Regions from separate parts of the Cupriavidus sp. SS-3 genome, predicted to be linked through region 4. Evidence: predicted binding sites of a transcription regulator. Region 4 holds the regulator's gene; each other region holds the start of a gene.
The links. The regulator sigma-54, encoded in region 4, starts transcription at its own class of promoters, with help from an activator protein. The targets are predictions, from matches to a motif close to TGGCANGNAANCTGCTTT.

Region 1 (7,530 bases), on a different contig from region 4:
CGCTCCGGCTCGAGGCGCAGCAGGCCCGCACCGAAGCCGAGGTGGCCACGCTGGTCGCGGCGCTGGCGCGACAGGGCACGCGCTACATCGTGCTCGACCTGCCGGCGGCCGCGGTCCGGGCCGCGGTGGGCGCGGTCAGGCCGGGCGAGGCGCTGCTGTTCAATGTCTCGGCCGACGACGATGCGCTGCGCGGCGCCGGCTGCGCGCCGGTGCTGCTGCATACGCTGCCGAGCCTGCGCATGCGCGCCGACGCGCTGATGCAATACCTGGCCGCGCGCAAGTGGCGCCGCGCGCTGCTGCTGAGCGGGCCGTCCCCGGCCGACGCCGCGCAGCGCGACGCGCTGACGGGCGCGGCGCGGCGCTTCGGCATTGCCTGGAGCGCGCAGCGCGCATTCCGGCTGTCCAACGATCCGCGCGAGCGCGACCAGGCCAATGTCAGGCTGCTGACCGGTGGCGCGGACTACGACGTGGTGGTGGTGGCCGACGCCGACGGCGAATTCGCGCGCGGCCTGCCCTATGCCACGCAGCTGCCGCGCCCGGTGGTTGGCGCCAGCGGGCTGGGTGCGCAGGCCTGGCACTGGACCTGGGAGCGCAACGGCGGGCCGCAGCTCAACCGGCGCTTCGCCCGCGCCGCGGGCCGGCCGATGACCGGCTACGACTGGGCCGCGTGGGTCGCGGTCAAGGCCATTGCCGAAAGCGTGGTGCGGCAGCCCGGGGGCTTTGCCGCGCAGGCGCAGGCGCTGGCCGCGGGGCAGGTGGTGGTGGACGGCTTCAAGGGCCCGCCGCTGTCGTTCCGGCGCTGGGACCGCCAGCTGCGCCAGCCGCTGATGCTGGCGCACCCGGACGGCTTGGTCGGCACGGCGCCGGTCGAAGGCGTGCTGCATCCGAAGAACAACCTCGACACCCTGGGCGCCGACGAAGCCGACACCGCGTGCCGCGCCCCGACCTGACCCCATGACCATGCCCGCCACCCTGCCACCGTCGATGCGCCATCGCTGGCGCGCACTGCGCGCGGTCTGCGGCCGCGAACTGCACAAATACCTGCGCCAGCCCGGGCGGCTGCTGTCGTCGCTGGTGCGGCCGCTGCTGTGGCTGCTGGTGTTCGCCGCAGGCTTCCAGAATGCGCTGGGGGTCGCGATCGCGCCGCCGTACGACAGCTACATCGAATACCAGGTCTATGTCGCACCCGGGCTGCTGGGCATGATCGCGCTGTTCAACGGCATGCAGTCGTCGCTGGCGATGGTGTACGACCGCGAGATGGGCGTGATGCGGCTGCTGCTGACCGCGCCGCTGCCGCGCGGCTGGCTGCTGGGCTGCAAGCTGGCGGCGGGAACGCTGCTGTCGTTGCTGCAGATGGCGGCGTTCCTGCTGGTGGCGGCGGCGTTCGGCATCCGCTTCGCGCCGCTGCACCTGCTGGCCGGCCTGGGCGCGATGACGCTGGCGGCGCTGATGCTGGGCGCGCTCGGCCTGCTGCTGTCGGTCCATGTGCGCCAGCTGGAGAATTTTGCCGGCACCATGAACTTCGTCATCTTCCCGATGTTCTTCATCAGCTCGGCGCTGTATCCGCTGTGGCGCCTGCAGGAGTCGGGCGCCGAGGCGGTGTACCAGCTGGCGCGGCTGAACCCGTTCACGCATGCGGTCGAGGCGATCCGCTTTGCGCTGTACGGGCAGCTGGCGCCGCACAGCCTGGCCATCGTCGCGGCCAGCGCGGTGGTGTTTTTCGCGCTGGCGCTGCGCGGCTACGACCCGCAGCGCGGCATGGCGCGTCGCGGGCAACCGGCATGACCGGCCACCGGCAGGGCCTGGCGTTGCTGGCGCTGGCATGGCTGGCGCTGTCTGTCCCGACGGTGTCGGCTGCACCGGGCGCCGGTGCCGGCATCGTGCACAGCGATCCGATGCAGTCGCCGCAATGGGCCTGGATCCACAAGGAGCTGCTGCAGCAGGGCCCGGTAGTGTTCGACAGCCGCGTGCGCGTGACCGGGCCCGCCTTCGCGGAAGACCCCATGCGCGTGCCGATTGCCTTCGACGCGTCGGCGCTGGGCGAGGTCGAGCGCATCGTGGTGGCGGTGGACCGCAACCCGATCCGCCCGGTGCTGGCGTTCGAGCCGCTGCGGGTGCGGCCGTCGCTGTCGTTCCGCTTCAAGCTGGAGCAGGCCTCGCCGGTGCGGGTGGCGGCGCGCACGCGCGACGGCACCTGGCATGTCGGCAGCGCGTGGGTCGACGCCGGCGGCGGTGGCTGCACCGTGCCCGGGGCGACCCGCCGCGACGGCAGCTGGAGCCGCACCCTCAACCGGGTCGAGGCGCGCGTGTACCCTGGCCTGGGTCACGGCCAGGACCAGGCCGGCGCGCGCGTGCGCCTGCGCGTGATGCACCCGATGGACACCGGCCTGGTCGCCGGCATCCCGGCGTTCTATCTCGAGACGCTGGTGCTGGCCGACGCGACGCGGCAGCCGCTGTTGCGGCTGACCCTGCACGAGCCCGTGGCGGAGAACCCGATCTTCTCGTTCGACCTGCGCGAGGCGGTGGTGCCCGGCATGACCGTGTCCGGCCACGACAACAACGGCAACCGCATTGCGGCGCGGGTGTCGCCATGAAGCGCGTATTGCCGGCGCTGCTGCTGTGGCTGGCCACTGCTGCGGTCCTCGCGGCGCCCGCGCAGCCACCTGACTACCGCCTGGCGCCGCGCGAGATCGCCGCCGGCGTGTGGCTGCTGGAAGGCGCCAATGCCGACTTCGCCCCGGCCAATGGCTGCAACATCATCAATACCGCCTTCATCGACACCGGCGACGGCGTGGTGGTGATCAACACCGGCCCCTCGCGCGAGTACGGCGAGCAGCAGCGCCGCGCCATCGCCGCGCTGACCGGCGCGCCGGTACGGCTGGTGCTGAACCTGAACCTGCATCCCGACTACTTCTTCGGCAACCAGGCCTATGCCGACGTGGGCGGCAGCGCGCTGCCCGCCACCATCGACGGCGCGCGCCGCGAGGGCGCGGCCTATGCCGACAACCTCTACCGCCTGTGCGGCGACTGGATGCGCGGCACCGAGCCCGCGCCGCCGCTGCACGCGCTGGAGGCCGGCACACGGACGATCGGGCGCCGCACGCTGGAACTGATCCGCCTGGAAGGCCATACCGACGCAGACCTGGTGCTGCTGGACCGCGCCGCCGGCATCGTCTTTGCCGGCGGGCTGGTGTTCCGCGAGCGCATTCCGACCACGCCGCACGCGCATATCGGGCGCTGGCTCGACAGCCTGGCGCGGCTGCAGGCGCTGATGGAGCAGAGCGGGGCGCGCCTGCTGGTTCCGAGCCACGGGCCCGCGCTGGGCGGCACGGAAGCCATCGCGCAGACGCGTGCCTACCTGCAATGGCTCGACGCGCGCCTGCGCGAGGCCGCGGCGCAGGGACGCGACCTGGCCGAGGTCATGGCCATGCCGGTGCCCGAGCCCTATGCGCGCTGGGGCGCGCTGCCGGCCGAGTACCTGCGCAACGTGATCCATCTCTACCCGGCGCACGAAGAAGCCGCGCTGGGCCAGTGACGGGGCCGACGGTGCCTGTTCAATTCTGGCGCAGCTGCAACGCAGTGTTGCACGCTGGCGCGGGCCGCAGCCTTGCGGCGGGCTTGCAGGGCGCGTGATCGGGCCCCGCCCCACTGGCATGGGATTTGCCATTTGCGTGCTGGTGTGTGGCGCAGTGGCGCACCAGCGAAATCGAAAACAAGAGAGGAGATGGCAATGAGGACCTTACGAGTAGGGCTGGCAATTGCGACAACCGCGGCGGCAATCGCGGCCGCCGCGGCGAGCGTTGCCGCGCAGGCGGCGGTAAGCGACGCCATGATCGAGAACGATGCGAAGTCCCCCGGCGACGTGCTGTCGTGGGGCATGGGCCCGCAGGGGCAGCGCTATTCGACGCTGGCGCGCATCAATACCAAGAACGTGGGCCGGCTGGTGCCGGCGTGGTCGTTCTCGTTCGGCGGCGAGAAGCAGCGCGGGCAGGAGTCGCAGCCGCTGATCCACGACGGCAAGATGTTTGTCACCGCGTCGTATTCGCGCATCTATGCGCTCGACGTGAAGACCGGGCGCAAGCTGTGGAAGTACGAGCACCGCCTGCCCGAAGGCATCATGCCGTGCTGCGACGTGGTCAACCGGGGCGCGGCGCTGTACGACAACCTGGTGATCTTCGGCACGCTCGACGCGCAACTGGTGGCGCTGGACCAGAACAGCGGCAAGGTGGTTTGGAAAGAGAAGCTCGAGGACTACGCCGCGGGCTATTCGTACACGGCCGCGCCGCTGGTGGCCAAGGGCCTGGTGCTGACCGGCATCTCGGGCGGCGAATTCGGCGTGGTCGGCCGCGTCGAGGCGCGCGACGCGAAGACCGGGCAGCTGGTGTGGTCGCGGCCGGTGGTGGAAGGCCACATGGGCTACAAGTACGACAAGGACGGCAACAAGACCGAGATCGGCATGACCGGCACCCAGAACGCCAGCTGGCCCGGCGAGACCTGGAAGACCGGCGGCGCGGCCACGTGGCTGGGCGGCACCTATGACCCGGCCACCGGCCTGGCCTACTTCGGCACCGGCAACCCGGGCCCGTGGAACAGCCATATCCGCAAGGGTGACAACCTCTACTCCGCCTCCACCGTGGCGCTCGATCCCGCCACCGGCAAGATCGTCTGGCACTACCAGAACACGCCCAACGACGGCTGGGACTTCGACGGCGTGAACGAGTTCATCACCTTCGACCTGGACGGCAAGCGCATGGGCGGCAAGGCCGACCGCAACGGCTTCTTCTACGTCAACGATGCCACCAGCGGCAAGCTGGTCAATGCCTTCCCGTTCGTGAACAAGATCACCTGGGCCACCGGCATCGACCTGAAGAGCGGCCGCCCCAACTACGTCGCCGAGGGGCGCCCCGGCGACCCGGCCGCCGCCAACGGCGAGAAGAAGGGCAAGTCGGTGTTCGCGGCGCCCGGCTTCCTGGGCGGCAAGAACCAGCAGCCGATGGCCTACAGCCCGCAGACCGGCCTGTTCTACGTGCCCGCCAACGAGTGGGGCATGGACATCTGGAACGAGCCCATCAGCTACAAGAAGGGCGCCGCGTTCCTGGGCGCGGGCTTCACCATCCAGCCGCTCAACGAGGACTACATCGGCTCGCTGCGCGCGATCAACCCCAAGACCGGCAAGATCGTCTGGGAGGTCAAGAACGGCGCGCCGCTGTGGGGCGGCGCCATGACCACCGCCGGCGGGCTGGTGTTCTGGGGCACGCCGGAAGGCTACCTGAAGGCCGCCGACGCGAAGACCGGCAAGGAGCTGTGGCAGTTCCAGACCGGCAGCGGCGTGGTCGCGCCGCCGGTCACGTGGGAAGAGAACGGCGAGCAGTTCGTCGCCGTGGTCTCCGGCTGGGGCGGCGCGGTGCCGCTGTGGGGCGGCGAGGTGGCCAAGCGCGTGAACTTCCTGGAGCAGGGCGGCTCGGTGTGGGTGTTCAAGCTGCACAAGAGCTGAGGGAATCAACGGTGATTCAGCCCCGCGTACATGGCATCGCAGCGGCGATGCATGGCGTGCGCGGGGCCCGGTCGCCACGGTATCGGGATACAGGTATGAAGAAAGAATGGATGGCGCTGGCTGCGGTTGGCGCGATGTTGCCGGGCGCGGCGCTGGCCGCCACGGCGGCGGAGATGCAGGCGCTGGCGGACAAGAGCGGCTGCTTTTCCTGCCATGGCATGCAGTCGAAGCTGGTGGGGCCGGGGTTTGCCGAGGTGGCGGCGCGGTACAAGGGCGACAGCCAGGCGGCCGCGTCGCTGGCGAAGAAGATCCGGGAGGGCGGCAAGGGGGCGTGGGGCAGGATCCCCATGCCGCCGCATGGAAGTCTGGGAGAGGATGATGCGAAGAAGCTGGCGGAGTGGGTGCTTGGGGTCGGCTGAGGGGGGGCGGGGCGTGGGCGGCGGACGCTGCGTCGGACGCGGGGCCGTTGCGGGCGTCGGCGGCCGGCGCAAGACCCGCTTGCGGCGGCGCCGGCGCGGGCGTTGATTCAGCGCTTGCCCCCATCCGTCGGTTCTTGGTTTGTCGTGCTTGGCGGGCGTGGCTGTTTCGCCGGCGCAGCCGGCGACCTACTTCTTGGCCGAGCGCCAAGAAGTAGGCAAGAAACGCGTCGCCTGTGCGGCTGGCAATCAATTCCGCGGCGTTGGTGATTCGGGCGGTGGTGATTTCCGTTTGGCGTGGGTGCCCGTTCGAACCTGCTAACGCTATGTGAGTCAGGGACGGTGCCTACGATCCCCCACTTTTGAACGATCCCAACAGGGTGTAGGCAACCTGCTGCGGGCGCTATTGGTGGGACGCCTTCGGCTGCGCTGCGCGCGCTCCCAATCTTAGGTCTACTGCTCGGGCACGGAGTGCGTCGCTGCGCTCGCACGCGTTGTCGCGGGCGATACCTCAGGCCTTTCGTGCCCGCTTGTCCGCGATGAACCCAATCTCAACGAGTTGGCATCGCTGCGAAACACCATCGGATACTCGCGCGCTTGCGCCACCGCCAGCCGCCCCTCCAACGCGATCTCGCGCAGGCGCCCATGCCCGGGCGCCTTGGCGCAGGCGGGGTCGGTCGCGGCGGCATCGCCGGTGACCAGGAAGGCCTGGCAGCGGCAGCCGCCCAGGTCTGCCTCGCTGTGCTCGCAGGACCGGCACGGCTGCGGCATCCATTGCGTGCCGCGAAAGCGGCGGAAGGCGTCGCTGTGGTGCCAGATGTCGTGAAGGGTTTCCGTCCTGACGTCGGGCAGTGCCAGGTCCGGCAGCATGCGGGCCGCGTGACACGGCAGCGCGGTGCCGTCGGGCGCCACGCCCAGGAAGGTGGTGCCCCAGCCGTTCATGCATTTCTTCGGCCGTTCCTCGAAATAGTCCGGCACCACGAACAGGATCTGGCATTGCCGGCCGATGCGCGCGCGGTACTGCCGCACCACGGCCTCGGCTTCGCGCAGTTGTTCCCGGGTCGGCATCAGCGCCTGCCGGTTCTCCCAGGCCCAGCCGTAGTACTGCGTATTGGCCAGCTCCAGGTACTCGGCGCCCAGCTGCAAGGCCAGCTCGATGATGGTGCCGACATGCGGCAGGTTATGCCGGTGCAGCACGCAGTTCATCACCATCGGATAGCCGTGCGCCTTGATCAGCCTGGCCACGCGCTGCTTAAGCTCGAACGTGCGCGTGCTCGACAGGAAATCATTGAGCTCGCGGGTGGAGTCCTGGAACGACAGCTGGATATGGTCCAGGCCCGCCTCGCGCAGCGCCGCCAGCCGGGCATCGGTCAGGCCCACGCCGGAGGTGATCAGGTTGGTGTAGAAGCCCAGGCCGCGCGCATGGCGCACCAGCGTCTCCAGGTCCTTGCGCAGCAGCGGCTCGCCGCCGGACAGGCCCAGCTGCACCGCGCCCAGCGCGCGCGCCTGGCTGAACACGTCGCACCACTGCGCGGTATCCAGTTCCTGCGCATGGCGGGCATAGTCGACCGGATTGGAGCAGAACGCGCAGTGCAGCGGGCAGCGGTAGGTCAGCTCCGC
Region 2 (7,530 bases), on a different contig from region 4:
CGCGAGCCGGTCGACTGGCTGGTGTATGGCACCGCCTACACCGGGCCGGCGCTGGCTACGCTGACGGCCGTGGCACTGGTGCTGGCGCTGGTCGCCGGCCGCTTTACCGGCTTCCTGAACCTGTCCACGCTGCAACCTTTCTACGCGGCGCGCCTCACGCGCGCTTACCTTGGCGCATCCAATGGCGAGCGCTTTGCCGCGCCCGATCCCGATCCGGTGGCGGACCGGCGCCGGCGCGCGCGCTTCAGCGTGGCCGAGCCCGTGCCGGGCGACCAGCTCAGCCTCAATGCCTACTACGATCCGCACGTGCTGGCGCCGCTGCACCTGATCAACGTGACGCTGAACCTGACCGTCGATCCGGCCGAGCAGCTGGTCCAGCGCGACCGCAAGGGCAAGCCGCTGTGCCTGGCACCGGGCGCCGGCCTGCCGCAGCCGGGTGCGGCAAGCGCGGTCGCGCCGGACGCCTATGCGCGCTTCACCGTCGATGGCTGGCAGTGCTGCCCGGATCTGTCATGGCCCTCGTCGGGCAAGCTGGCGCAAGCGCTGACGGTGGGTGACTGGATCGCGATCTCGGGCGCGGCGGTGTCCACCGGGCTGGGCCGTGCCACGACGCTAGGCACATCGCTGCTGCTGGGGCTGGCCAACCTGCGGCTGGGCACATGGTGGCCGTCGTTCCCGGCCCGCTACGCGCGTCGCGGCGGGCGCGAGGGCGAGCGCTGGCGCCATCCCGAACGCGCCACGCATCCGTGGCTGGCCGCCGGCATCTTCCGCACGCAGTATTACCTGGGGTGCGAGCTGAGCGGCCGCTTCCATGGCACGCGGCGCGGCTGGCAATACCTGTCGGACGGCGGTCATTTCGACAACACCGGCGTCTACGAGCTGCTGCGTCCGGGCCGGAACGTCGCGCTGATCGTGCTGTGCGACTGCGGGGCCGATCCCGACTATCGCTTCGGCGACCTTGCCAACCTGATCCGCCTGGCGCGCATCGACCATGGCCTCGAGATCGTCGTCGATACCGAGGCCGCCACCACGCATCCGGTGCTGAGCCGAGTCTTCGGCATGCCGGACGATTTCGTGCCGGGCCAGCCGTCCAGCGCCGGCACCGGCGACAAATGCGCGGTGCTGCTCGACGTGTTCCGCACCGACCCGGCCTGCGCGGCGCCGCGCGCGCGCGTCTGCCGCATCGTGCTGATCAAGCCGCGGCTGGTGTCATGGGCGCCGGCCGACGTGCGGCACTATGGCGCCACGCACCCGGCCTTCCCGCAGCAAGGCACCGGCGACCAGTTCTTCGACGAGGCGCAATGGGAGAGCTACCGGGCCCTGGGACACGCGCTTGGCAAGCGCGTGCTGGGCGGCGACGTGGGCAAGGCGCTGCTGGCCTGATCGCGCGCCAAGCTGGCCTCAGCGCACGAAGCCGATCACGTCTTCCAGTCGGCCGCTGGCATCGCGCAACGCTTCCAGCAGCCGCGGCACGGCGGCGTCGTCAAGCCGCTGCTGCGGCCCGGCGATGGCGACCGAGCCCACCACCGCACTGCGGTCGCGCGACCACAGCGGCAAGGCCAGGCCGGCGACGCTGGCCGCGGCTTCCTCGCGCGTATGCGCCCAGCCGCGTTCGCGCACCTCGGCCAGCTGCTGCTCGATGCGCTCGCGTTCCAGCGTGGTATGCGGACCCATGCGCGCCACGCCCTGGCGGTACACCTCGTCGCGGAAGGCCTCGTCCTGGAACGCCAGCATGGCCTTGGCATGCGCGCCGGCATAGAGCGGGAAGCGCTCGCCCAGCTCGATCGAAAAGCGCAGCTGATGCTGGCTGTGCACCAGCCCCACGCACAGGCCTTCATGGCCGTCGAGCCACGACAGGAACACGGTCTCGCCGCTCTGCGCGGCCAGTTTCTCCAGCACCGGGCGTACGATCTCGTCGGGCGAGAAGCTCTTGCGCACTACCTGTCCCAGCTCGAACAGCCGCAGCCCCAGCGAATACTTGCCGGTGGCCGAATCCTGCACCAGGAAGCCGTTGGCGGCGAACGTGGCCAGCACGCGGTGCACTACGGCGTAATGCACGCCGCTGTGCTTGGCCAGCTCGCGCACGCCCCAGGTGGGCTGGCGCACGGTGAAGTGGGTCAGCAGGGCCAGCGCGCCGTCCAGTGTCTTGAGAGTCATCGATCGTTCCTTCGCATCGGGCTGAATGGTAAGGGCAAGCTGCGCGCGGCTCAATCCTTGCGCCCCGGCTGTGGCCCCACCGCGCCCGGCGATACCCACGCCGCCCGCAGGGCCGCAAAGCCGCCGCCAGCACGATCCGCGCAGGCTCACTAACATAGCGAACCATCCGCATTGCAGCGGCGGCGCACGTGTGGCGCCCGCCAGACCACGACATGAATCGCGACTCTCTCCCCGCCGGCAACGGCGTTGCCTATTCGGTGCTCGACCTCGCCCCCATCCCGCAAGGCAGCGATGCCGGCCAGGCCATGCGCAACTCGCTCGACCTGGCGCGCCATGCCGAGCAGCTGGGCTACCACCGCTACTGGCTGGCCGAGCACCACAACATGCCCGGCATCGCCAGCGCCGCCACCGCGGTGCTGATCGGCTATGTCGCCAACGGCACCCAGCGCATCCGCGTGGGCTCGGGCGGCGTGATGCTGCCCAACCACTCGCCGCTGGTGATCGCCGAGCAGTTCGGCACGCTGGCCTCGCTCTATCCGGGCCGCATCGACCTGGGCCTGGGCCGCGCGCCCGGCACCGACCAGGCCACCGCGCGCGCCCTGCGCCGCCATCTGGCCAGCGACAGCGCCGATACCTTCCCGCAGGACGTGGAAGAGCTGCAGGCCTACTTCGACGACGTGCGCCCGGGCCAGCGCCTGCGCGCGGTGCCCGGGGCCGGCCTGAAGGTGCCGATCTGGCTGCTGGGCTCGAGCCTGTTCAGCGCGCAGCTGGCCGCGGCGATGGGGCTGCCGTTCGCCTTCGCCTCGCACTTTGCGCCGGGCTTCATGCGCCAGGCGCTGGACCTGTACCGGCGCACCTTCCGCCCGTCCGAGACGCTCGACCGGCCCTACGTGATGCTCGGCCTCAATGTGTTCGCGGCCGATACCGGCGACGAGGCGCGCCGGCTGTTCAGCTCGCTGCAGCAGCAGTTCCTGGCGCTGGTGCGCGGCACGCCGGGGCAGCTGCGCCCGCCGGTCGACGATATCGAAGCGCTCTGGAACGAGAGCGAGGCTGACCATATCCGGCGCTCGCTGGCGTGCTCCGTGGTGGGCGACCCGGATGTGGTCGGCGCCGGCATGCAGCGCTTTGTCGATGACCTGCAGCCGGACGAGCTGATGATCACCGGCCAGATCTACGAGCACCAGGCGCGGCTGCGATCGTTCGAGATCGCCGCGGCTGCCGCGCGCAGCCTCAAGGCCAACGCCGCGCTCTGAGCCGTTGCCGGTATGACGCACGCCGCACTTGCGGCGTGCGCCGGCCGCTGTCTTTCATTTCCTGCCGGTTCTGGTTTGCATAGCGCCGAGGCGCTCGGATACATTAGAAGGCCGACACCAGACAGAGGCGTGGCCACCCAGGCACGCGCCCACATAGTCCGCCCGATCCGCCGCCCCCAAGCAATCTCCAGGGGCCGAGGGGCAGCGACGACAGGAGACAGCGATGGACCTGCGGCAACGCGAGCACATCGAGACGGTGGTCCAGGCCACCGCCTACCTATCCCCGCCAGCCCTGCTCGCGGAGCGCATCGCGCATGACGCGATCATCCAGAATTCATGGCGGCGCTGCGTGCACCAGTACGGGCTCGATCCCTCGCGCATGCAGGAGGCGCGCATCCTGCCGCAGACGCGCCTGCGCGAACACCAGGAACGCATCGACGACTTCGCCCGCATCGCCCGCCACGGCCTGCAGAGCCTGCACGCGCAGGTGGCGGCGCTGGGCTATGTGGTGCTGCTGACCGATGCGCAGGGCGTCACGGTCGACTATATCGGCGACACCCACACCGATGCCGCGCTGCGCCACGCCGGCCTCTACCTTGGCGCGGAATGGAGCGAGAGCGGCGCCGGCACCTGCGCGGTCGGCACCGCGCTGGTCACCGGGCAGGCGCTGACCGTGCACCAGGCCGACCATTTCGATGCCACCCATATCCCGCTGACCTGCACCGCCGCGCCGCTGTTCGACACGCATGGCACGCTGCACGCCATCCTCGACATCTCCGCGCTGGTCTCGCCGCAGGCCAAGGACAGCCAGGGCCTGGCGCTGCAGATGGTGCGCATCTACGCCGCGCATATCGAGAACGCCAACTTCCTGCGCGCGCACCGGCGCGACTGGATCCTTAAGCTTAACGTCGCGCCCGAGTTCGTCGACGTCAACCCGGAATACCTGCTGGCGCTCGACGATGCCGGCCGCATCGTCGGCCACAACCATCGCGCCCGCCTGATGCTGGAAACCGAACTGGCCGGCATGCCCGGCGCCACCGTGCTCGGGCAGCCGTTCGAGACCTTGTTCGACGCCCGGCTCGAAGACCTGGGCCGCTATGTCTACTCGCGTCCCAGCGAGCAGCGCCTGGTCGCGCTCAACCGCAGCGGCGGCCTGCTGTACCTGAGCGTGATGCCGCCCGCGCTGGGCTGGCAAGCTCCAGCGGCACCGGCGCAGGTGGCGATGCCGGCGCCGCTGGCGGCGCTCAGCGGCGGCGACGCCGCGCTGGCGCAGCAGCTGGAGCGCGCCGCGCGTCTGGTCGATTCCCCGATCCACCTGCTGATCCAGGGCGAAACCGGCAGCGGCAAGGAGTTCTTCGCCAAGGCGCTGCACCAGGCCAGCGCGCGCCGCGCCGGGCCCTTTGTCGCGGTGAACTGCGCGGCGATTCCGGAGACCCTGATCGAGAGCGAGCTGTTCGGCCACCTGCCCAACAGCTTTTCGGGCGCCGGCTCGCGCGGCAAGCGCGGGCTGATCCAGGAGGCCGACGGCGGCACGCTGTTCCTGGACGAGATCGGCGACATGCCGCGCGAGCTGCAGTCGCGGCTGCTGCGCGTGCTGGCCGAGGGCGAGGTGCTGCCGGTGGGCGCCGCGCGCCCGGTGCCGGTACGCCTGCGCGTCATTTCGGCCACGCACCATCGCCTGGAGCAATTGGTGGCCGACGGCCGCTTCCGCGAGGACCTCTACTACCGCCTGAACGGCGCGCGCTTCGAACTGCCGCCGCTGCGCGCCCGCACCGACCTGGACTGGCTGGTGCGCAAGCTGCTGCAGGAAGGCGCGGTCGAACCGGTGACGCTGTCACCGGCCGCGAGCGAGCGGCTGCGCCGCCACCGCTGGCCGGGCAACCTGCGCGAACTGCGCAACGTGCTGGAGTACGCGCGCGCGGTCTGCAGCGGCGGCTATATCGACGTGCACGACCTGCCCGATGCCGTCGCCGGCACCGCCGAACCGGCTGCCGTAGCGGCCCAGCCGGCATCAGCCGATCGCGCCCCGGACCACGGCACCGCCGCCCCGTTCGACCCGCACCAGCTGCCCCCCGAGGGCATGCTGCTGATGCAGTACCTGCGCGCCTCGGGCTGGAACCTGAGCGCGGTCGCGCGCCAGATCGGCATCAGCCGCATGACGCTGTACCGGCGCATGGAGCGCTACGGCATCCAGTCGCCTAACCGGCGCGACGGCGGGGAGCAGGCGTAGCACTGCGCCGTAGGCAAGGCCGGCAGCGCTGGCGCGGCTGCCGGGCGTACCCGTTTCTGCGACGCCGTTCGCGGCCTTTCGTCTTCCGGATTTCTCTTGACGCCGGCTTTCGCCAGGCGTGCGGCCACGCCGGTGATAAGACGTTACGCGTGTCCACTCCATACACCTGCACTGTGACACCTGTCTCGCCCTGACGGCCACCCAGGCCGCTCGCCCGTCGCAAGCGGCAGCGATTTTTGCGGGTTATCCCTGAAGCCAGGGCCCCGCAACCGCCCGCCTTGTGCCATCGCGATGCCATCCGGCCACTGGCACAGCCATTGCAATGTCGCCTGTCACCACAACGACAACACAGGAGACAGGCAATGGGGCAGCCAAGGTTCGCCGATGCGCCGCTGGTCGGCATCATCGCCAATCCGGTTTCGGCGCGCGACATCCGCCGCGTGATCGCCAACGCCAACAGCCTGCAACTGGCTGACCGCGTCAATATCGTGCTGCGGCTGCTGGCCGCGCTGTCATCGTGCGGCGTGCAGCGCGTGCTGATGATGCCCGATCGCGAGGGCCTGCGCGTCATGCTGGCACGGCACCTGGCGCACCGCCAGGGACCGGATTCGAGCCTGCCCGAGGTCGCGTATCTGGACATGCCGGTGGCCTCGCGCGTCGACGACACGCTGCATGCCGCGCGCTGCATGGCCGATGCCGGCGTGGCAGCGATCATCGTGCTGGGCGGCGACGGCACCCACCGCGCCGTGGCGCGCGAATGCGGCGCGGTGCCGATCGCAGGACTGTCGACCGGCACCAACAATGCCTACCCCGAGATGCGCGAGCCCACCATCACCGGGCTCGCCACCGGCCTCTATGCCACCGGCCGCATTCCAGCCAGCCAGGCGCTGGCGTCGAACAAGCGCCTGGACATCGTCATCCGCGACGGCAATGGCACCTTCCGCCGCGACATCGCGCTGGTCGACGCGGTGATCTCGCACGAACACTTCATCGGCGCGCGCGCGCTGTGGAAGACCGACACGCTGGCCGCGGTCTACGTGTCCTTTGCCGACCCCGAGGCGATCGGGCTGTCCGCCATCGCCGGCTTGCTCGAGCCGGTGGGTCGGCGCGAAGCGGGCGGCCTTGCGATCGAACTGGCGGCGCCGGGCGCGGGCGAATTCGAACTGAGCGCGCCGATTGCGCCCGGCCTGATGTGCACCGTTCCCATCGCCGGCTGGCAGCGGCTCGCGCACGGCCGCCCCCATCGCGTGCGCCAGCGCAGCGGCGTCGTCGCGCTGGACGGCGAGCGCGAGCTGACCTTCGGCCCGGACGACGAAGTCACCGTCACGCTGCACGACCACGCATTCCGCAGCATCGACGTCGCCGCGTGCATGCGCCACGCGGCGCGCCACCAGCTGATGCGCAGCGTGCCGCAGCACGTCCTGGCCTGAGCACGCCGGGCCGCGCACCCACCGATTTTCTTGAAGTGCAACACCTGAAAACGAAGGAGACAGAGATGACAGCCAGAGCTTCGCAAGATCCGGCGCAATCCCGCGGCGCGCTGCCGCTCGACAAGGAGACGCTGCTGACGGTGTACCGCAAGATGCGCACCATCCGCGATTTCGAGGAGCGCCTGCACGTGGACTTCGCGCGCGGCGACATCCCGGGCTTTGTCCACCTGTACGCGGGCGAGGAAGCCGCGGGCGTCGGCATCCTGCATCACCTGCACGACGGCGACCGCATTGCCAGCACGCACCGCGGCCATGGCCACTGCATTGCCAAGGGCGTCGATCCGGTGGCGATGATGAAGGAGATCTACGGCAAGAAGGGCGGCTCGTGCAATGGCAAGGGCGGCTCGATGCATATCGCCGACCTGTCCAAGGGCATGATGGGCGCCAACGGCATTCTCGG
Region 3 (7,530 bases), on a different contig from region 4:
GACGTGCCGTGGCGGCGCGCTTCGAAATGGCTGTCGATGCGCCGATCGAGCTCAGTGGTTTGCGGTGATGGCACGGGCGCGGCGGCGCGCAGCCGCCCCAGCATGCGTTCGCGGGCGCCAGGCGTGCTCATGCGGCACCTCCGGTACGGCGCCACAGGAAGCTGGCCAGGTGTTCTACCTGCAGCGGGGCGCGGTCGTGCGCGGCGGTATGGCCGATATTGAGCAGGCAGCCGCAGTCGGCCGAGACCAGGCGGTCGCAGCCGGTGGCGCAGGCCGACGCCACCTTGTCGCGCACCATGGCGCCCGAGATATCGGGATGCTTGAGCGAGAAGGTGCCGCCGAAGCCGCAGCATTCCGACTCGCGCGCATGCTCGACGCGGGTCACGCCCGGCAGCGCATCGACCAGGGCCACGCCGTGCCCGCGCGTGCCCATTTCGCGGCGCGCGCCGCACGAGGTATGCAGCACGATGCGCTCCGACGGCTGGGCCGACGACGCGGCAGTGCCGAAGTCCACCTTCAGCACGTGCAGCAGGAACTCGCCCAGCTCGTAGACACGCCCGGCCAGTTCGCGCGCCTTCGGGCCGGCCACCGGATCGTCGGCAAAGAGCTGCGGCCAGTGGTGCCGCATCATGCCGGCGCACGAGCCGGACGGCACGATCACGGGCCATGGCTGGCCGAACAGGTCGAGCTGGGCTCGCGCCACCGCGCGCGCCGCGTCCGGGTTGCCGCTGCTGTAGGCGGGCTGGCCGCAGCAGCTCTGGCCGCGCGGGAAATGCACGGTCAGGCCTTCGCGCTCGAGCAGCCGCACGGCATCGAGGCCGGCCTGCGGCACGAACATGTCGACCAGGCAGGTGGCAAACAGGTAGGCCTGCGTGGGGGCAGGGCCGCTGGGGTACTGACGATCCTTCATGTCTCGCTCCACACGTGCTGGGTCGCACGTTTGGGCGCATAATTCCCGCTTCCGCGCGGCGGTTCAAATTGGTCGGACCAATTCAGAATGCGCTCCGCGCACGTTCAGGAGCGAGGGAATACGGCATGACGGCAGCCAGGCACGGGAATGCCCGCGGACGCGTGGAGTCGGTGATGCGGCGCATGGAAACCGCGCTGCTCGACGGCACCTGGCCACCCGGCACGCGCTTGCCGGCCGAGCGCACGCTGGCCGAGCAGTACGCGGTGGCGCGCAACACCGTGCGCGAGGCGATCCAGCGCCTGGCCGCGCGCGGCCTGCTGCAGAGCCGGCGCGGCGCGGGCGTCTATGCCACCGACCAGCTGCGCGCCGGCATTGCCTCGCCGTGGGGCCAGCTGGTGGCCGACCATCCCGCGCTGCGCGAAGACATCCTGGAGTTCCGCCGCGTGCTGGAAGGCGCCACCGCCTACTTCGCGGCGTTGCGCGCGGATGCCGCCGACGTGAAGCGCATCCGTGCGCTGATGGCCGAACTGGAACGCGCGCGCGCCGCCGACGACAAGCAGGCCGAGGCCGATGCCGACGCGCAGCTGCATGACGCCATCGCCCAGGCCTCGCACAACACCATGTTCCTGCACCTGCATACCAGCGTGATCGGCATGCTGCGCGAGCACATCACCATCAACGGCACCGGCCTGCGCGAACAGGACGACGGCGCCTCCGACCTGCTGCTGCTGCAGCACCGCACGCTGTGCGATGCCATCTGCGCGCGCCGCCCCGAAGAGGCACGCACGGCGATGCAGACCCACATCGACTTCGTGCGCAGCCGCGTGGAGCAGGACGGGGCCTGAATACCGAGGCGGTTGAGGCCGGGAGTTGGTCCTACCACCGGCCCGGCGTGCCGGCCACTGCCTTCAGATCAGCCCGGCACCGGCCAGTTCGCGCTTCAGGTACGCGTAGAAGATCGGCCCGGCGATCACGCCCGGGATGCCGTACAGCGTTTCCATCAGCAGCATCACCATCAGCAGTTCCCACGCCGCGGCCTGGATGCGCGCGCCGATGATGCGCGCGTTGAGGAAGTACTCGAGCTTGTGGATCACCACCAGGAACACCAGCGAGCCCACCGCGATCGGCAGCGATACCGACAGCGAGGCCACCACGATGGCCGTGTTCGAGATCAGGTTGCCCAGCACTGGCAGCAGGCCCGCGACAAAGGTGATCACCACCAGGGTCTTGCTCAGCGGCAGGTGCACGCCGAACAGCGGCAGCACCAGCAGCAGGTAGAGCGCGGTCAGCACGGTGTTGATGGTGGAGATCTGGATCTGCGCGAAGATGAACTGCGAGAACGCCTGCTGCAGCGTGCGCGCGCGCGCCACCAGCGCGGCTGCCAGCGGGCGCCGGTTGGGCCGCGCCACGGCGCGGTACAGCGCCACCATCGCGCCGATCACCAGGCCGATCAGGATATGCACCAGCGTGCGCAGTACCTCGGCGCCCAGCTTCTGCGCCATCGCGGCGTGTTCGCGCAGCGTGTCGATCAGCGTGTTGGCCAGTTCGTCGACGCCGTTGGGCAGCGCGTCGCTGACCCACGGCGGCAGCTGCCCGCGCGAGCGGTCGATGATGTCGGCGACGTGGTTGAGCAGGCCGTCCAGGGTATTGCCCTCGCCGCTGACGAAGCGCACCAGCAGCCAGCCCGCCAGCGTCAGCCCCAGCAGGATCAGCGCCGACAGGATTGCCACCGCGAGCGCGTCGTGGCGCTGGTGCAGGCGCTTCAGGCGCGGCGCCAGCACGTCCACCAGCGAATACAGCAGCAGCCCGGACAGCAGCGCCGCCACCAGGTTGGCGTGCAGCACGGTCCAGAGCGCCAGCACGGTCAGCAGGTAGGCGACGGTGCCGACGCTGTACCACGCGGCCGGCGGCAGGCGCGGGGTGACGGTCGGTTCGGGGTCTTTCATCGGTGTCTCCGGCATGCAATTTGCTGAAAGGAATTCTGGATTCTCGCCGATCCAGGTGTAATGGCTGCGTCAGTCGCTGCTTGGTTCGCACTTGCCGCCGCGATCTGGCGCCGATGTTGGCATATCGGCACACGCAAAGGGTGTCTATATTAGGGGGAATCGTGCGCGGCCCGCGGCTTGCCGCGCGATCCGTGTTTGTCGCCAAGTCCGGGAACGCAACGCATGGCCTACACCCATACCATCGGCAACCACCGCCACGTCTTTGCCGACCTGCGCACGCTGCTGGCCAGGGCCAGCCCGGCGCGCGCCGGTGATGCCCTGGCGGGCCTTGCCGCGCAGAGCGAACAGGAGCGGATGGCGGCCAGGCTGGCGCTGGCCGAGGTGCCGCTGACGCGCTTCCTCAACGAGGCGCTGGTGCCTTATGAAGACGACGAGGTCACGCGCCTGATCCACGACCGCCACGACGCCGCCGCCTTTGCCGCGATCGATGCCACCACCGTGGGCGACCTGCGCAACTGGCTGCTGCGGCACGAGACCGACAGCGCCACGCTGGCGCGGGTGGCGCCCGGCATCACGCCGGAGATGGCGGCGGCGGTGAGCAAGCTGATGCGCAACCAGGACCTGGTCGCGGTGGCGCGCAAGTGCCAGGTGGTCACGCGCTTTCGCAGCACGGTGGGGCTGCCGGGCCGGCTGGCGGTGCGGCTGCAGCCCAACCACCCGACCGACGACCCCAAGGGCATTGCCGCGTCGATCATCGACGGGCTGCTCTATGGTTGCGGCGATGCCACCATCGGCGTCAATCCGGCCTCGGACAACCTCGGCGCGATCGTCTCGCTGCTGCGCATGATCGACGAGCTGCGCAGCCGCTTCGACATCCCCACGCAGTCGTGCGTGCTGACCCATGTCACCAACACGCTGCGCGCGATCGGCCAGGGCGCGCCGGTGGACCTGGTGTTCCAGTCCGTTGCCGGCAGCGAGCGCGCCAATGCCGCCTTCGGCATCAGCCTGTCGCTGCTGGCCGAGGCGCACGACGCCGCGCAGGGGCTGGCGCGCGGCACCGTGGGCGACAACCTGATGTATTTCGAGACCGGCCAGGGCAGCGCGCTGTCGGCCGACGCGCACCACGGCGTCGACCAGCAGACCATGGAGGCGCGCGCCTATGCGGTGGCGCGCGCGTTCTCGCCGCTGCTGGTCAATACCGTGGTCGGCTTTATCGGGCCGGAGTACCTGTACGACGGCAAGCAGATCATCCGCGCCGGGCTGGAAGACCACTTCTGCGGCAAGCTGATGGGTGTGCCGATGGGCTGCGACGTCTGCTACACCAACCATGCCGAGGCCGACCAGGATGACATGGACACGCTGCTGACGCTGTTCGGCGTGGCCGGCATCAACTTCATCATGGGCGTGCCCGGCGCCGACGACATCATGCTGAACTACCAGAGCACCTCGTTCCACGATGCGCTGTACCTGCGCGAAGTGCTGGGGCTGCGCCCGGCGCCGGAATTCGAGGCCTGGCTGCAGCGCATGGGCATTGCCGACGGCGCCGGCCGGCTGCTGGAGCCCGCGGCGCGCCAGCCGCTGCTGCAGATGGCCCACACCTTGTAAGGCACCGCGATGACGGCCAAACGCCAGGCGCCCGCCAGCCCCGCTCCCGCCCCGGCCGAAGCCGACCCGTGGCAACGGCTGCGCCGCTTCACGCGCGCGCGCATCGCGCTGGGCCGCACCGGCCACAGCCAGCCCACCGACGCCGTGCTGGCCTTCGGCCTGGCCCATGCCCAGGCGCGCGATGCGGTGCATCTGGCGCTCGAGATGGGCACCGTCACCGCGGCGCTGGATGCGGCCGGGCTGCCGCACGTGGCCGTGCACAGCGCGGCGCCGGACCGCGAGCACTACCTGCGCCGCCCCGACCTGGGCCGTCGTCTCGACGAAGCCAGCCGTAAGCGGCTGGACGCGGCACGACCGCAGCAGGCGCCTGATGTGGTGTTCGTGATCGCCGATGGCCTGTCCGCGCTGGCCACGCAGCGCCATGCGCTGCCGCTGCTTCAGGCGGCGCGCCAGCGTCTGCCGCAGGGCTGGCAGATCGGCCCCGTGGTGGTGGCCGAGCAGTCGCGCGTGGCGCTGGGCGACGAGATCGGCGAGCGCCTGGGCGCGCGCCAGGTGGTGATGCTGATCGGCGAGCGGCCCGGGCTGAGTTCGCCCGACAGCCTCGGCATCTACCTGACCCATGCGCCGCGTGTCGGCCGCACCGATGCCGAGCGCAACTGCATCTCCAATGTGCGCCCCGAGGGGCTGTCCTGCGCGCAGGCCGCCGAGCGGCTGGTGTTTCTGCTTTGCGGCGCGGCGGCGCTCGGGCGCTCCGGCGTAGACCTGAAGGACGACAGCGCGCCGGCGTTGCCCGCAGGCGCCGAGGCATCGCCACAGATCCGCTGAAACAGCAAAACGGCCACCGCGCGGGCCGCAACCCGCGTGGTGGCCGTTGCCGTCGCACCGCTTACATCATGCGGCGCGAGAACTGCCCATGCCCCGCATCCGACATCAGTTGCTTGAACTGGTCGCCGCTCATGTGCACCAGGTCCTGGTGGTCGCCGCCCTCGAAATACACTTCGGGCTGCTGCATCAGGCTGTCGTCCACATAAGTTGTCATGCCGTATGCCATCGCCACCGGCGGAATCGCGCCGAGGTCGCAATCCTTGAATATCTCGCGGATCTCGTCCTCGTGCGCCAGCACCAGGTTGCGCCCGGTCTGTTCGCAGATGGCCGCCATCTGCAGGTGATGGCTCGAAGGGATCACAGCGGCAACGTAGCCGCGTTCATCCTCCAGCAACAGCGTCTTGGCCAGCCGGTCCCCGGGCACGTGCGCGGCCTCTGCCGTGGCCATGCTGCTCAGGGTGTAGGGGTGGCGGATGATGTCGTAGCGGGTGTTCTTGCTGCTCAGGCAGTTAGCGAGCGTACTAGCCAGGGCCATGATTGCTCCTAGGTTCCGGATGCGCCGACGGTTATCCTTGTGCTCCTAATATAGTGCGCCGGCGCCATGGCGATGGCCTGCGGCTAGCGGTGCAGCCGCGGCCACACCGCCTGCAGTTCGGTCTTCAAGAAATTCAGCAGGTAACGCGTGGCCAGGGTCTGGTAGCGGTTGGGCATGGTCAGCATGTAGAGCTTGCTGCCGAACACGCTGATGCGGTAGTCGGACAGCAGCGGCACCAGTGCGCCGCTGTCCAGTTCCGCGCCGATCGCATAGATCGGGAAGATGCCGACGCCCAGGCCGGCCAGCACCGCCTCTTTCAGGAAGGCGAAGTTCTCCGAGCTGAGCGTGGGCTCGAGCACCACTTGTTCGCGCACCTCGCCATCGTTGCCGCCTTCGCGCGAGCCCGATGCCTTGAGCTTCTGCCCCACCGGCGACGCGCACACGATGGCATGCGACTGCAGCCCGGCCAGTGCCTGCGGCGCCGGGTGGCCGGCAAGGTACGCGGGCGCGGCGCAGACGATCCAGTCGACCGCGCCGATCTCGGTGGCCACCACCGAATCCGGCGGCGTCGAGATGATGCGCAGCGCCACCTCCACGTCCTCGGACACCAGGTTGTGCACGCGGTTGTCGAACACGACATCCAGGGTGATGTCCGGATAGCGCTGCTTGAACCGCACCAGCAGCGGCGACAGCAGCGAATGGCCCAGCCCGGTGGGCACCGACAGCCGCACATGGCCCTGCAGGCTCTTGCCCATGTTGCTGATCAGCGCATTGGCCGCCGCGACCTCGCCCAGGATATTGCGGCCGTGCTCGTACAGGCCGGCGCCCACCGGCGTCGGCTCGACATGGCGCGTGGTCCGGCGCAGCAGCTGCACGCCCAGCTCTTCTTCCAGCGCCTTGAGCCGGTAGCTGACATTGGCGCGCGTCATCTTGAGCTTGCGCGCGGCCGCGCTCAGGTTGCCGGCGTCGACGATGTCGACGAACAGGCGCAGGGCGTTCAGGTCCATGGGGTGATCAGGAAAAGACAGGGGCGGTGACGGCCCCCGTATATTGCCATGCCGGCGGCATGGGGCCGGCGGGCGCTCACATACCAGTGGAGCGCGGTCTTGAGTGGCCCAAGCCTCTTCATGCCGGGCGGGACTTACGTCCCAGCCCTATGTTGCGATGCAGCATGGGCGGCGTGACGACGAAGTTTTCAGCCTTTGCGGGCAATTGTTCCGCTAAATGGACACCGATATCCGAATTGGCACCGTCCGGCGCCGTGCCGCAATGCGATGTTGCGCGCACTGCGGCTTGCGCTGGGCGCGGGTCTGGGCAATGATTCGAGCCGGACCCTCAACTGGCCTTCTGCGCCCCCGTTTGCCATGCACCGCTCGTTGCGCCGATGGCTGTGCCTGCCTTTGTTCTTTGCCGGCGCCAGCGCCTCCGCCCAGGATCTGGTCGAATGCAAGCGGATCGAGCATGACCAGCTGATCATCGCCTCGCAGGAAACCCTGCTGTTCCTGCGCTGCCGCGCGCGCCAGGTCGCGTACGAGGCGCCGCGCCTGAAGGGCGTGTCGCAACGCGTCAAGGACGACCTGGTGTTCGCGTGCCTGGACCAGGCCGACGCCGTCGAGCACCAGCTGCGGGTGCGCCACGGCTATTCGCGCGAAGCGCTGGCGCGCCAGCGCTGCGAACTGTCCGGCGCGCTCACGCCTGGCGGGTGAAGC
Region 4 (7,530 bases):
CTCGCGGTGGCGGTGCTGGATGCGCGCGGCTTCGGCGAGGAAGACTTCGCCCGCTCGCACCCCGGCGGGGCGCTCGGGCGCAAGCTGCTGACCCACGTGCGCGACGTGATGCGCACCGGCAACGCCGTGCCCGAGGTGCGCGAAAGCACGCCGCTGGCCCAGGCGCTGATGGAAATCACGCGCAAGGGCATGGCCATGACCGCGGTGGTCGATCCCGACGGACGCGCCATCGGCGTGTTCACCGACGGCGACCTGCGCCGCCTGCTGGAAACCCCGCGCGACTGGAAGACCGTGCCGATCGGCGAGGTCATGCACCGCAACCCGCACGTGGTCAACCAGGACCAGCTGGCGGTGGAAGCCGTGCAGGTGATGGAAGCCAACCGCATCAACCAGCTGCTGGTGGTGGACGACGACGGGCGCCTGACCGGCGCGCTGCATATCCACGACCTGACCCGCGCCAAGGTCATCTGAGCCGGCGCGCCACCGACGGCACCAGCAGCACAACGCCAAGGACACCATGCAGGCACTCCTCGCCTCCCTCAGCGGCATCGTCATGCGGCTGCTGCCGCTGCTGCTGATGGCCATCGTGGCGGGCAGCACGTTCTGGCTGGTCCAGATCAACTCCCCCAAGGAAGACCAGGCCGCGCAGACCACCAAGAAGCACGAGCCGGACTACTTCATGGACCGCTTCTCGGCCACCGAGCTGGCGCCCGACGGTAGTACCAAGATCCGCTTCACCGGCGAGCGCATGGTCCATTTCGAGGACGACCAGACCTACGAGGTCACGCGCCCCGCGATGCGCGCCTACGAGCCGGACCGCCCGCCGGTGACCGCGCGCGCCGACATCGGCCGCATGAACGCCGAAGGCACGGTGATCGACCTGTACGGCAATGGCCACGTGCTGCGCCAGCAGGGCAAGGACCCGTCCAAGGATCCGCAGCTGACCGCGGCGTCGAGTTATTTCCAGCTGCTGGTCAATGACGACATCGTCAAGACCGACAAGCCGGTCAAGCTGACGCGCGGGCCCTCGGTCATGACCGCCAACGGACTGATCTTCAATAACGTCACCCGCGAAGTACAATTGCTCGGCAATGTACGCGGCACCATCATCACCGGGCCGTCCCCGGGCCGTGCGCCAGGATCCTGAGTCCCGGTCCGGCGCAGCCGTGCATGCGGTGCCGGCCGGCACCGCCCTGCAGCGCACGCGCCAAAGTCCGCGCAAACCGCACCACCACGCATCCAGACGCCCTCAAGCAACCCTGCCAACATGACCGCTTCCCTGACGACATCGTCCCGTCGACGCACCGCCCCGGCCCTGCTCGCGCTGGCCCTGGCCTTCGGCCTGCTGGCCCAGCCTGCCCTAGCCGAGCGCGCGGACCGCGACAAGCCGATGGTGCTGGAGGCGGACAACGCCAGCTATGACGACGTCAAGCAGATCTATACGCTGACCGGCAACGTGGTGCTGACCAAGGGCACCATGATCCTGAAGTCCGACGCCGCCGAGCTGCGCACCGACCCCGAGGGCTACCAGTTCGCCGTGGCCACCTCGAAGCCGGGCAGGCAGGCCTATATCCGCCAGAAGCGCGAGGGTGTCGACGAATACATCGACGGCTGGGGCGACCGCATCGAGTACGACGGCAAGCAGGAATTCTCAAAGCTGATCGGCAATGCCCGCATGGCGCGGCTGCAGGGCGCCAAGCTGCTCGACGAGATCCGCGGCGCGGTGCTGACCTACGACAGCCGCAAGGAACTCTATACCGCGGCGGGCGGCGGCAGCGGCGATGCCGCGGCGGCCAACCCGTCTGGCCGCGTGCGCGCGGTGCTGTCGCCGCGCCAGGACCAGAAGTCCGGCACCGCAGGCGGCTCGCCGCTGGACCTGAAGTCGGCGCCCGCGCCCGCCAACAAACCCTGACCGTACCCATGACCGATACCGCCACCATTGCCGACAAGCCTGTCGTCGAAGCCAACTCCGTCCTGCCCGGCGGCAGCACGCTGGTCGTGCGCCACCTGAAGAAGCGCTATGGCTCGCGCACGGTGGTCAAGGACGTCTCGCTCGATGTGAAGAGCGGCGAGGTGGTCGGGCTGCTCGGCCCCAACGGCGCGGGCAAGACCACGTCGTTCTACATGATCGTCGGCCTGGTGGCACTGGACGAAGGCGATATCGTGCTCGACGGCGACCACATCAGCGGCCTGCCGATCCACGAGCGCGCGCGCATGGGGCTGTCGTACCTGCCGCAGGAAGCCTCGGTGTTCCGCAAGCTCAACGTCGAGGAGAACATCCGCGCGGTGCTGGAGCTGCAGCTGGACAAGGGCAAGCCGCTGGCCAAGGCCGAGATCGAGCGCCGCCTCGATGCCCTGCTCGACGACCTGCAGATCGCGCACCTGCGCAACAACCCGGCGCTGTCGCTGTCCGGCGGCGAGCGCCGCCGCGTGGAAATCGCGCGCGCGCTGGCGTCGTCGCCGCGCTTCATCCTGCTCGACGAACCCTTCGCCGGCGTGGACCCGATCGCCGTGGGCGAGATCCAGCGCATCGTCAGCTTCCTCAAGGCGCGCAATATCGGCGTGCTGATCACCGACCACAACGTGCGCGAGACGCTCGGCATCTGCGACCACGCCTACATCATCAGCGAAGGCACGGTGCTGGCCGCGGGCCAGCCCGAAGACATCATCGCCAACGACGCCGTGCGGCGCGTCTACCTGGGCGAGAACTTCCGCATGTGACAAGACGGCTGCCCGGCACGGGCAGCCATGGCTGCGCGGCGGGAGAGTCAGCGGCGATCACGGCGCATAAGCGATAGCAATTTCCGTTCCAACATCGGAAAGATGCGCATAAAATAGGTCGCATGAAACCGTCGCTACAGCTCCGCCTCTCCCAGCACCTGGCACTGACCCCGCAGCTGCAACAGTCGATCCGGCTGCTGCAGCTTTCCACGCTGGAACTGCAGCAGGAAGTCGAACAGGCGCTGACGGAAAACCCGCTGCTCGAGCGGGAGAACGACTGGATCGAAAGCCCGCTGCGCGTGGCGGCCGATGGCTCGGTCAACGTACAGAGCGCGCCCGCGCCCGCCCCCGCCGAGCCCCAGGGCAATGGCGACGCCCGCGCCGAAGGCGCCGCCGATGACAGCTACGGCGACAACAGCAGCGGCGACGACTACGGCAACAGCGACTGGAGCCTGGACGACTTCGCCCGCCGGCCGCAAGGCGACGAGGACGAAAAGACGCCGATGCAGCTGCGCGATGCCGAGCCCACGCTGCGCGAATACCTGATGGAGCAACTCACACCGCTGAAGATCTCGGCGCGCGACAAGGGGCTCGCCATCTTCCTGATCGAATCGCTCGACGACGACGGCTACCTGAGCGCCTCGCTCGAAGAGATCTGCGCGGAGCTGCCCGAAGAGCTGGAGTTCGACCCCGACGAAGTCCACGCCATCCTGACGCTGCTGCAGAGCTTCGATCCGGCCGGCGTCGGCGCACGCAATGCCGCCGAATGCCTGGCGCTGCAATTGCGCCGCCTGACCCACCCGCAGCGCGAACTGGCGCTGACCATCGTCACCCATCATCTGGAACTGCTTGCGGTACGCGACTACACGCGGCTGAAGAAGGCGCTGCAGGTCGACGAAGTCGCGCTGAAGGCCGCGCACGACCTGATCCGCTCGCTGGCCCCCTACCCCGGCCACGCGTACAGCCGGCCGGAGGCGGATTTCGTCGTGCCGGACGTATTCGTGCGCAAAAGCGGCAGCGGCTGGGTCGCGCAGCTCAATCCGGATGTGATGCCGAGGCTGCGCATCAACGACATGTACGCCCAGATCCTGCGCGGCGCCAAGGGCGAGACCGGCACCGCGGGGCTGCAGCAAAAGCTGCAGGAGGCGCGCTGGCTGATCAAGAACATCCAGCAAAGGTTCGACACGATCCTGCGTGTCTCGCAAGCCATTGTCGAGCGTCAAAAGAACTTTTTCACCCACGGTGAAATCGCCATGCGCCCCTTGGTTTTGCGGGAGATTGCCGATACACTGGGTTTACACGAGTCAACCATCTCCCGGGTGACGACCAATAAATACATGGCCACGCCGATGGGTACTTTCGAACTGAAGTACTTCTTCGGCAGCCACGTGTCCACCGAAACCGGTGGCGCGGCTTCATCAACGGCCATCCGCGCCTTGATCAAGCAACTGATAGGAGCCGAAGACCCGAGGAATCCCCTTTCCGACAGTCGCATCGCCGAACTGCTGGGTGAGCAAGGCTTCGTTGTCGCACGCCGCACCGTTGCCAAATATCGCGAAGCCCTGAAGATCCCCGCAGTGAATCTCCGCAAGTCTTTGTAGCCGAGCCCACCGCCTGCCTGGTGAGGCTCTTTCAGAAGGAGAAGCGCTATGAACTTCAAGATCAGTGGACACCACCTGGACATCACGCCCCCTCTGCGTGAGTACGTGGAAACGAAGCTGGAGCGAATCGTCAGGCATTTCGATCAAGTCATTGGCGTTAGCGTGCTGCTCTCTGTCGACAATCACAAGGAAAAGGACCGGCGTCAGTACGCGGAAATCAATCTGCATCTAAAGGGCAAGGACATCTTTGTCGAGGCGCATCACGAAGACCTGTATGCGGCGATCGACGCACTCGTCGACAAGCTGGACCGTCAGGTGATTCGCTACAAGGATCGCGTGCAAGGCCACGACCGCGAAGCGGTCAAGTACCAGATGGCCGCAGCGCAAATGCAGCAATAAACCCGTGCCCGGCAGCCCCGCAGAGGGCTGCTGAACCAGGATTCCACAGGCAAGCCGCGCCGAAGCGCGGCTTTTTTGCGCCCTGGCACAGTGCCGGCTGTGGCAGCGGAGCAAACCTTGCCACGCAGGGAAGCCCGAAATGTTCGCAAGCGCAGCGCCAAGGTGTATGCTGCGCCATACAAAGAGAGAGAACTCGTGGCCGCGCCTGCTCGCGCTGCACCGCACAATGCAAGGGTAGCCGCTGCTCTATAATGGGCCGGACGTCTCCTCCGCCGGCGGCGGTCAGGGAGCCAGCCGCTGCCCGGCGGAACGATCCGCCCGCTAACTGAAATCCTGCGCATCGCCCATGAATCGTTTGGCCAAATTGCTGCCACCCGGCAACATCACCCTCGACGTCAGCGTCACCAGCAAGAAGCGTGTGTTCGAGCAGGCCGGGCTCCTCTTCGAGAACAACCATGGCGTGGCGCGCGCCATCGTCACCGACAACCTGTTCGCGCGCGAGTCGCTGGGTTCGACCGGACTGGGCGCCGGCGTGGCGATTCCGCACGGGCGCATCAAGGGCCTGAAGCAGCCCCTTGCCGCCTTCATGCGCCTGGCCGAGCCGATTCCGTTCGAATCGCCGGACGGCAAGCCGGTGTCGCTGCTGATCTTCCTGCTGGTGCCGGAACAGGCCACACAGCAGCACCTGGAAATTTTGTCCGAGATCGCGCAACTGCTGTCGGATCGCGACATGCGCGAGGGCCTGGCGACCCTGCCCACGCCCGATGCCGTGCACGAACTGCTGATCGCATGGCATCCCTGATCCACTGACTCCCCCGGAGCGGGCCGGCACCAGACCGGGCAAGCGCCACGCGCTTCGAACACCGCCTTACCAGCCATACCGCATGGAACTCACCGGCGTCACCTCCCAGTCCATCTTCGACGACAACGCAGCCGACCTCAAACTCTCGTGGGTCGCCGGCCTGGAGGGCGCGGACCGCGCCTTTGACGTGGAATTCGCCCGCGAAGCGACCTCCGCCGCAGACCTGGTGGGCCACCTCAACCTGATCCACCCGAACCGGATCCAGGTCCTCGGCAAGCCCGAAATCACGTACTACCAGCGGCTCGACGACGAGACGCGCAAGCGCCAGATGGGCGAACTGATCCTGCTGGAGCCGCCGTTCCTGGTGATCGCCGACGGCATGGAGCCGCCGCCGGACCTGGAACTGCGCTGCACGCGCTCGTCGACGCCGCTGTTCACCACGCCGGTGTCGTCCGCCGCGGTGATCGACCACCTGCGCCTGTACCTGTCGCGCATCTCGGCGCCGCGCGTGACCATGCACGGGGTGTTCCTCGACATCCTCGGCATGGGCGTGCTGATCATGGGCGAGTCGGGCCTCGGCAAGAGCGAACTGGGCCTGGAACTGATCTCGCGCGGCCACGGGCTGGTGGCCGACGACGCCGTCGATTTCGTCCGGCTGGGGCCGGATTTCATCGAAGGCCGCTGCCCCCCGCTGCTGCAGAACCTGCTGGAAGTGCGCGGCCTGGGGCTGCTCGACATCAAGACCATCTTCGGCGAGACCGCGGTGCGGCGGAAGATGAAGATCAAGCTGGTGGTGCAGCTGGTGCGGCGCAACGACGGCGAATTCGAGCGGCTGCCGCTGGATTCGCAGTACCTGGACGTGCTCGGGCTTCCCATCCACATGGTCAAGATCCAGGTGGCGGCCGGCCGCAACCTTGCCGTGCTGGTCGAGGCCGCCGTGCGCAACACCATCCTGCGCCTGCGCGGCATCGACACGCTGCGCGACTTCATGGACCGCCAGCGCGCCGCGATGCAGGCCGATGCGGTCTCGCGCGGCCAGGGCCGGCTGCTGTAAGCCACCGTCCGCCGCGGTTTTCAATTGCTTACAACGGCGTGGCAAGCGCTCGTCAACGTTTCTCAGGCATGCTCCGTTTTGTGCTGTAATGGGCATCACGCCCGTTGCGGAAGCTGCAACGCCGACCCCGGCGCGCGGCGATAAGGTTGTCCACCCCCGAGGAGAGCAAGCATGAAGACCCTGATTGCAGTGTGCGCGTTAGTGACCCCGCTGTTCGCAGCCAGCGCCTTTGCGCAGACCGCCACGCCGGCCACCCCTGCTACGCCGGCCAAGCCGTCGGCCGCGGCCCCGGCAACGCCTGCCGTGCCGGCCACGCCTGCCACCCCGGCCAATCCGGACAAGCCCGCGGCCAACACCCAGCAGGACAAGATGAAGGCTTGCAATGCGCAGGCCTCCGGCAAGAAGGGCGACGAACGCAAGGCGTTCATGAAGGAATGCCTGTCGAAGTCCGGCGCGCCCAAGACCCAGCAGGACAAGATGGCTGCCTGCAGCAAGTCTGGCAAGGGCAAGAAGGGCGATGAATACAAGGCCTACATGAAGGAATGCCTGTCGAAGGCAGCCTGAGCGCCACCACCGGCGAAATGGCGACCTAAATGGCGAACCGGGCGGTTCGCCATTTTTTCTGCTGTCAAACTGCTGTCATGACGCAGCCGGCACCTGATGCTATGCTTCAGTTGCTATGCGCATCATCCTCATCACCGGCATATCCGGTTCCGGCAAGTCCGTCGCACTGAACGTCCTCGAAGATGCAGGCTACTACTGCGTGGACAACCTGCCGGCGCAGTTCATCCCTGAACTGACCCGCTACCTCGACAGCCAGGGCTACACGCACCTGGGCGTGGCTACCGACATCCGCAGCCGCGAGTCGCTCGACCAGCTGCCCGACACCGTGCGCGCGCTGGCCGCCGAGCACCAGGTCGAGGTCATTTTCCTGACCGCCAGCACCGACGCCC

Region 1: the regulator sigma-54 is predicted to act here: its motif matches at 3,650-3,667, upstream of U9J39_RS27305 (PQQ-dependent methanol/ethanol family dehydrogenase).
Region 2: the regulator sigma-54 is predicted to act here: its motif matches at 5,947-5,964, upstream of U9J39_RS00045 (ATP-NAD kinase family protein).
Region 3: the regulator sigma-54 is predicted to act here: its motif matches at 2,866-2,883, upstream of U9J39_RS00325 (ethanolamine ammonia-lyase subunit EutB).

The regions. Positions count from the first base shown of each region.
Region 1 covers NZ_JAYLVT010000025.1:75,657-83,186, forward strand. The annotation lists gene U9J39_RS27285 (branched-chain amino acid ABC transporter substrate-binding protein) at 1-950, shown strand, start outside; gene U9J39_RS27290 (ABC transporter permease) at 955-1,785, shown strand; gene U9J39_RS27295 (quinoprotein dehydrogenase-associated SoxYZ-like carrier) at 1,782-2,594, shown strand; gene U9J39_RS27300 (quinoprotein relay system zinc metallohydrolase 1) at 2,591-3,535, shown strand; gene U9J39_RS27305 (PQQ-dependent methanol/ethanol family dehydrogenase) at 3,731-5,494, shown strand; gene U9J39_RS27310 (c-type cytochrome) at 5,590-5,913, shown strand; gene pqqE (pyrroloquinoline quinone biosynthesis protein PqqE) at 6,364-7,530, opposite strand, start outside.
Region 2 covers NZ_JAYLVT010000001.1:7,131-14,660, reverse strand. The annotation lists gene U9J39_RS00065 (hypothetical protein) at 1-1,383, shown strand, start outside; gene U9J39_RS00060 (IclR family transcriptional regulator) at 1,402-2,157, opposite strand; gene U9J39_RS00055 (LLM class flavin-dependent oxidoreductase) at 2,370-3,410, shown strand; gene U9J39_RS00050 (sigma-54-dependent Fis family transcriptional regulator) at 3,634-5,640, shown strand; gene U9J39_RS00045 (ATP-NAD kinase family protein) at 6,003-7,070, shown strand; gene U9J39_RS00040 (thiamine pyrophosphate-dependent dehydrogenase E1 component subunit alpha) at 7,136-7,530, shown strand, end outside.
Region 3 covers NZ_JAYLVT010000001.1:73,090-80,619, reverse strand. The annotation lists gene U9J39_RS00345 (LutC/YkgG family protein) at 1-131, opposite strand, end outside; gene U9J39_RS00340 ((Fe-S)-binding protein) at 128-910, opposite strand; gene U9J39_RS00335 (FadR/GntR family transcriptional regulator) at 1,036-1,755, shown strand; gene U9J39_RS00330 (AI-2E family transporter) at 1,819-2,856, opposite strand; gene U9J39_RS00325 (ethanolamine ammonia-lyase subunit EutB) at 3,079-4,461, shown strand; gene eutC (ethanolamine ammonia-lyase subunit EutC) at 4,471-5,286, shown strand; gene U9J39_RS00315 (aminoacyl-tRNA deacylase) at 5,348-5,821, opposite strand; gene U9J39_RS00310 (LysR family transcriptional regulator) at 5,905-6,828, opposite strand; gene U9J39_RS00305 (hypothetical protein) at 7,186-7,527, shown strand.
Region 4 covers NZ_JAYLVT010000005.1:200,931-208,460, forward strand. The annotation lists gene U9J39_RS10515 (KpsF/GutQ family sugar-phosphate isomerase) at 1-471, shown strand, start outside; gene lptC (LPS export ABC transporter periplasmic protein LptC) at 518-1,147, shown strand; gene lptA (lipopolysaccharide transport periplasmic protein LptA) at 1,268-1,912, shown strand; gene lptB (LPS export ABC transporter ATP-binding protein) at 1,921-2,721, shown strand; gene U9J39_RS10535 (RNA polymerase factor sigma-54) at 2,844-4,322, shown strand; gene hpf (ribosome hibernation-promoting factor, HPF/YfiA family) at 4,371-4,721, shown strand; gene U9J39_RS10545 (PTS sugar transporter subunit IIA) at 5,068-5,523, shown strand; gene hprK (HPr(Ser) kinase/phosphatase) at 5,606-6,577, shown strand; gene U9J39_RS10555 (PsiF family protein) at 6,749-7,141, shown strand; gene rapZ (RNase adapter RapZ) at 7,257-7,530, shown strand, end outside.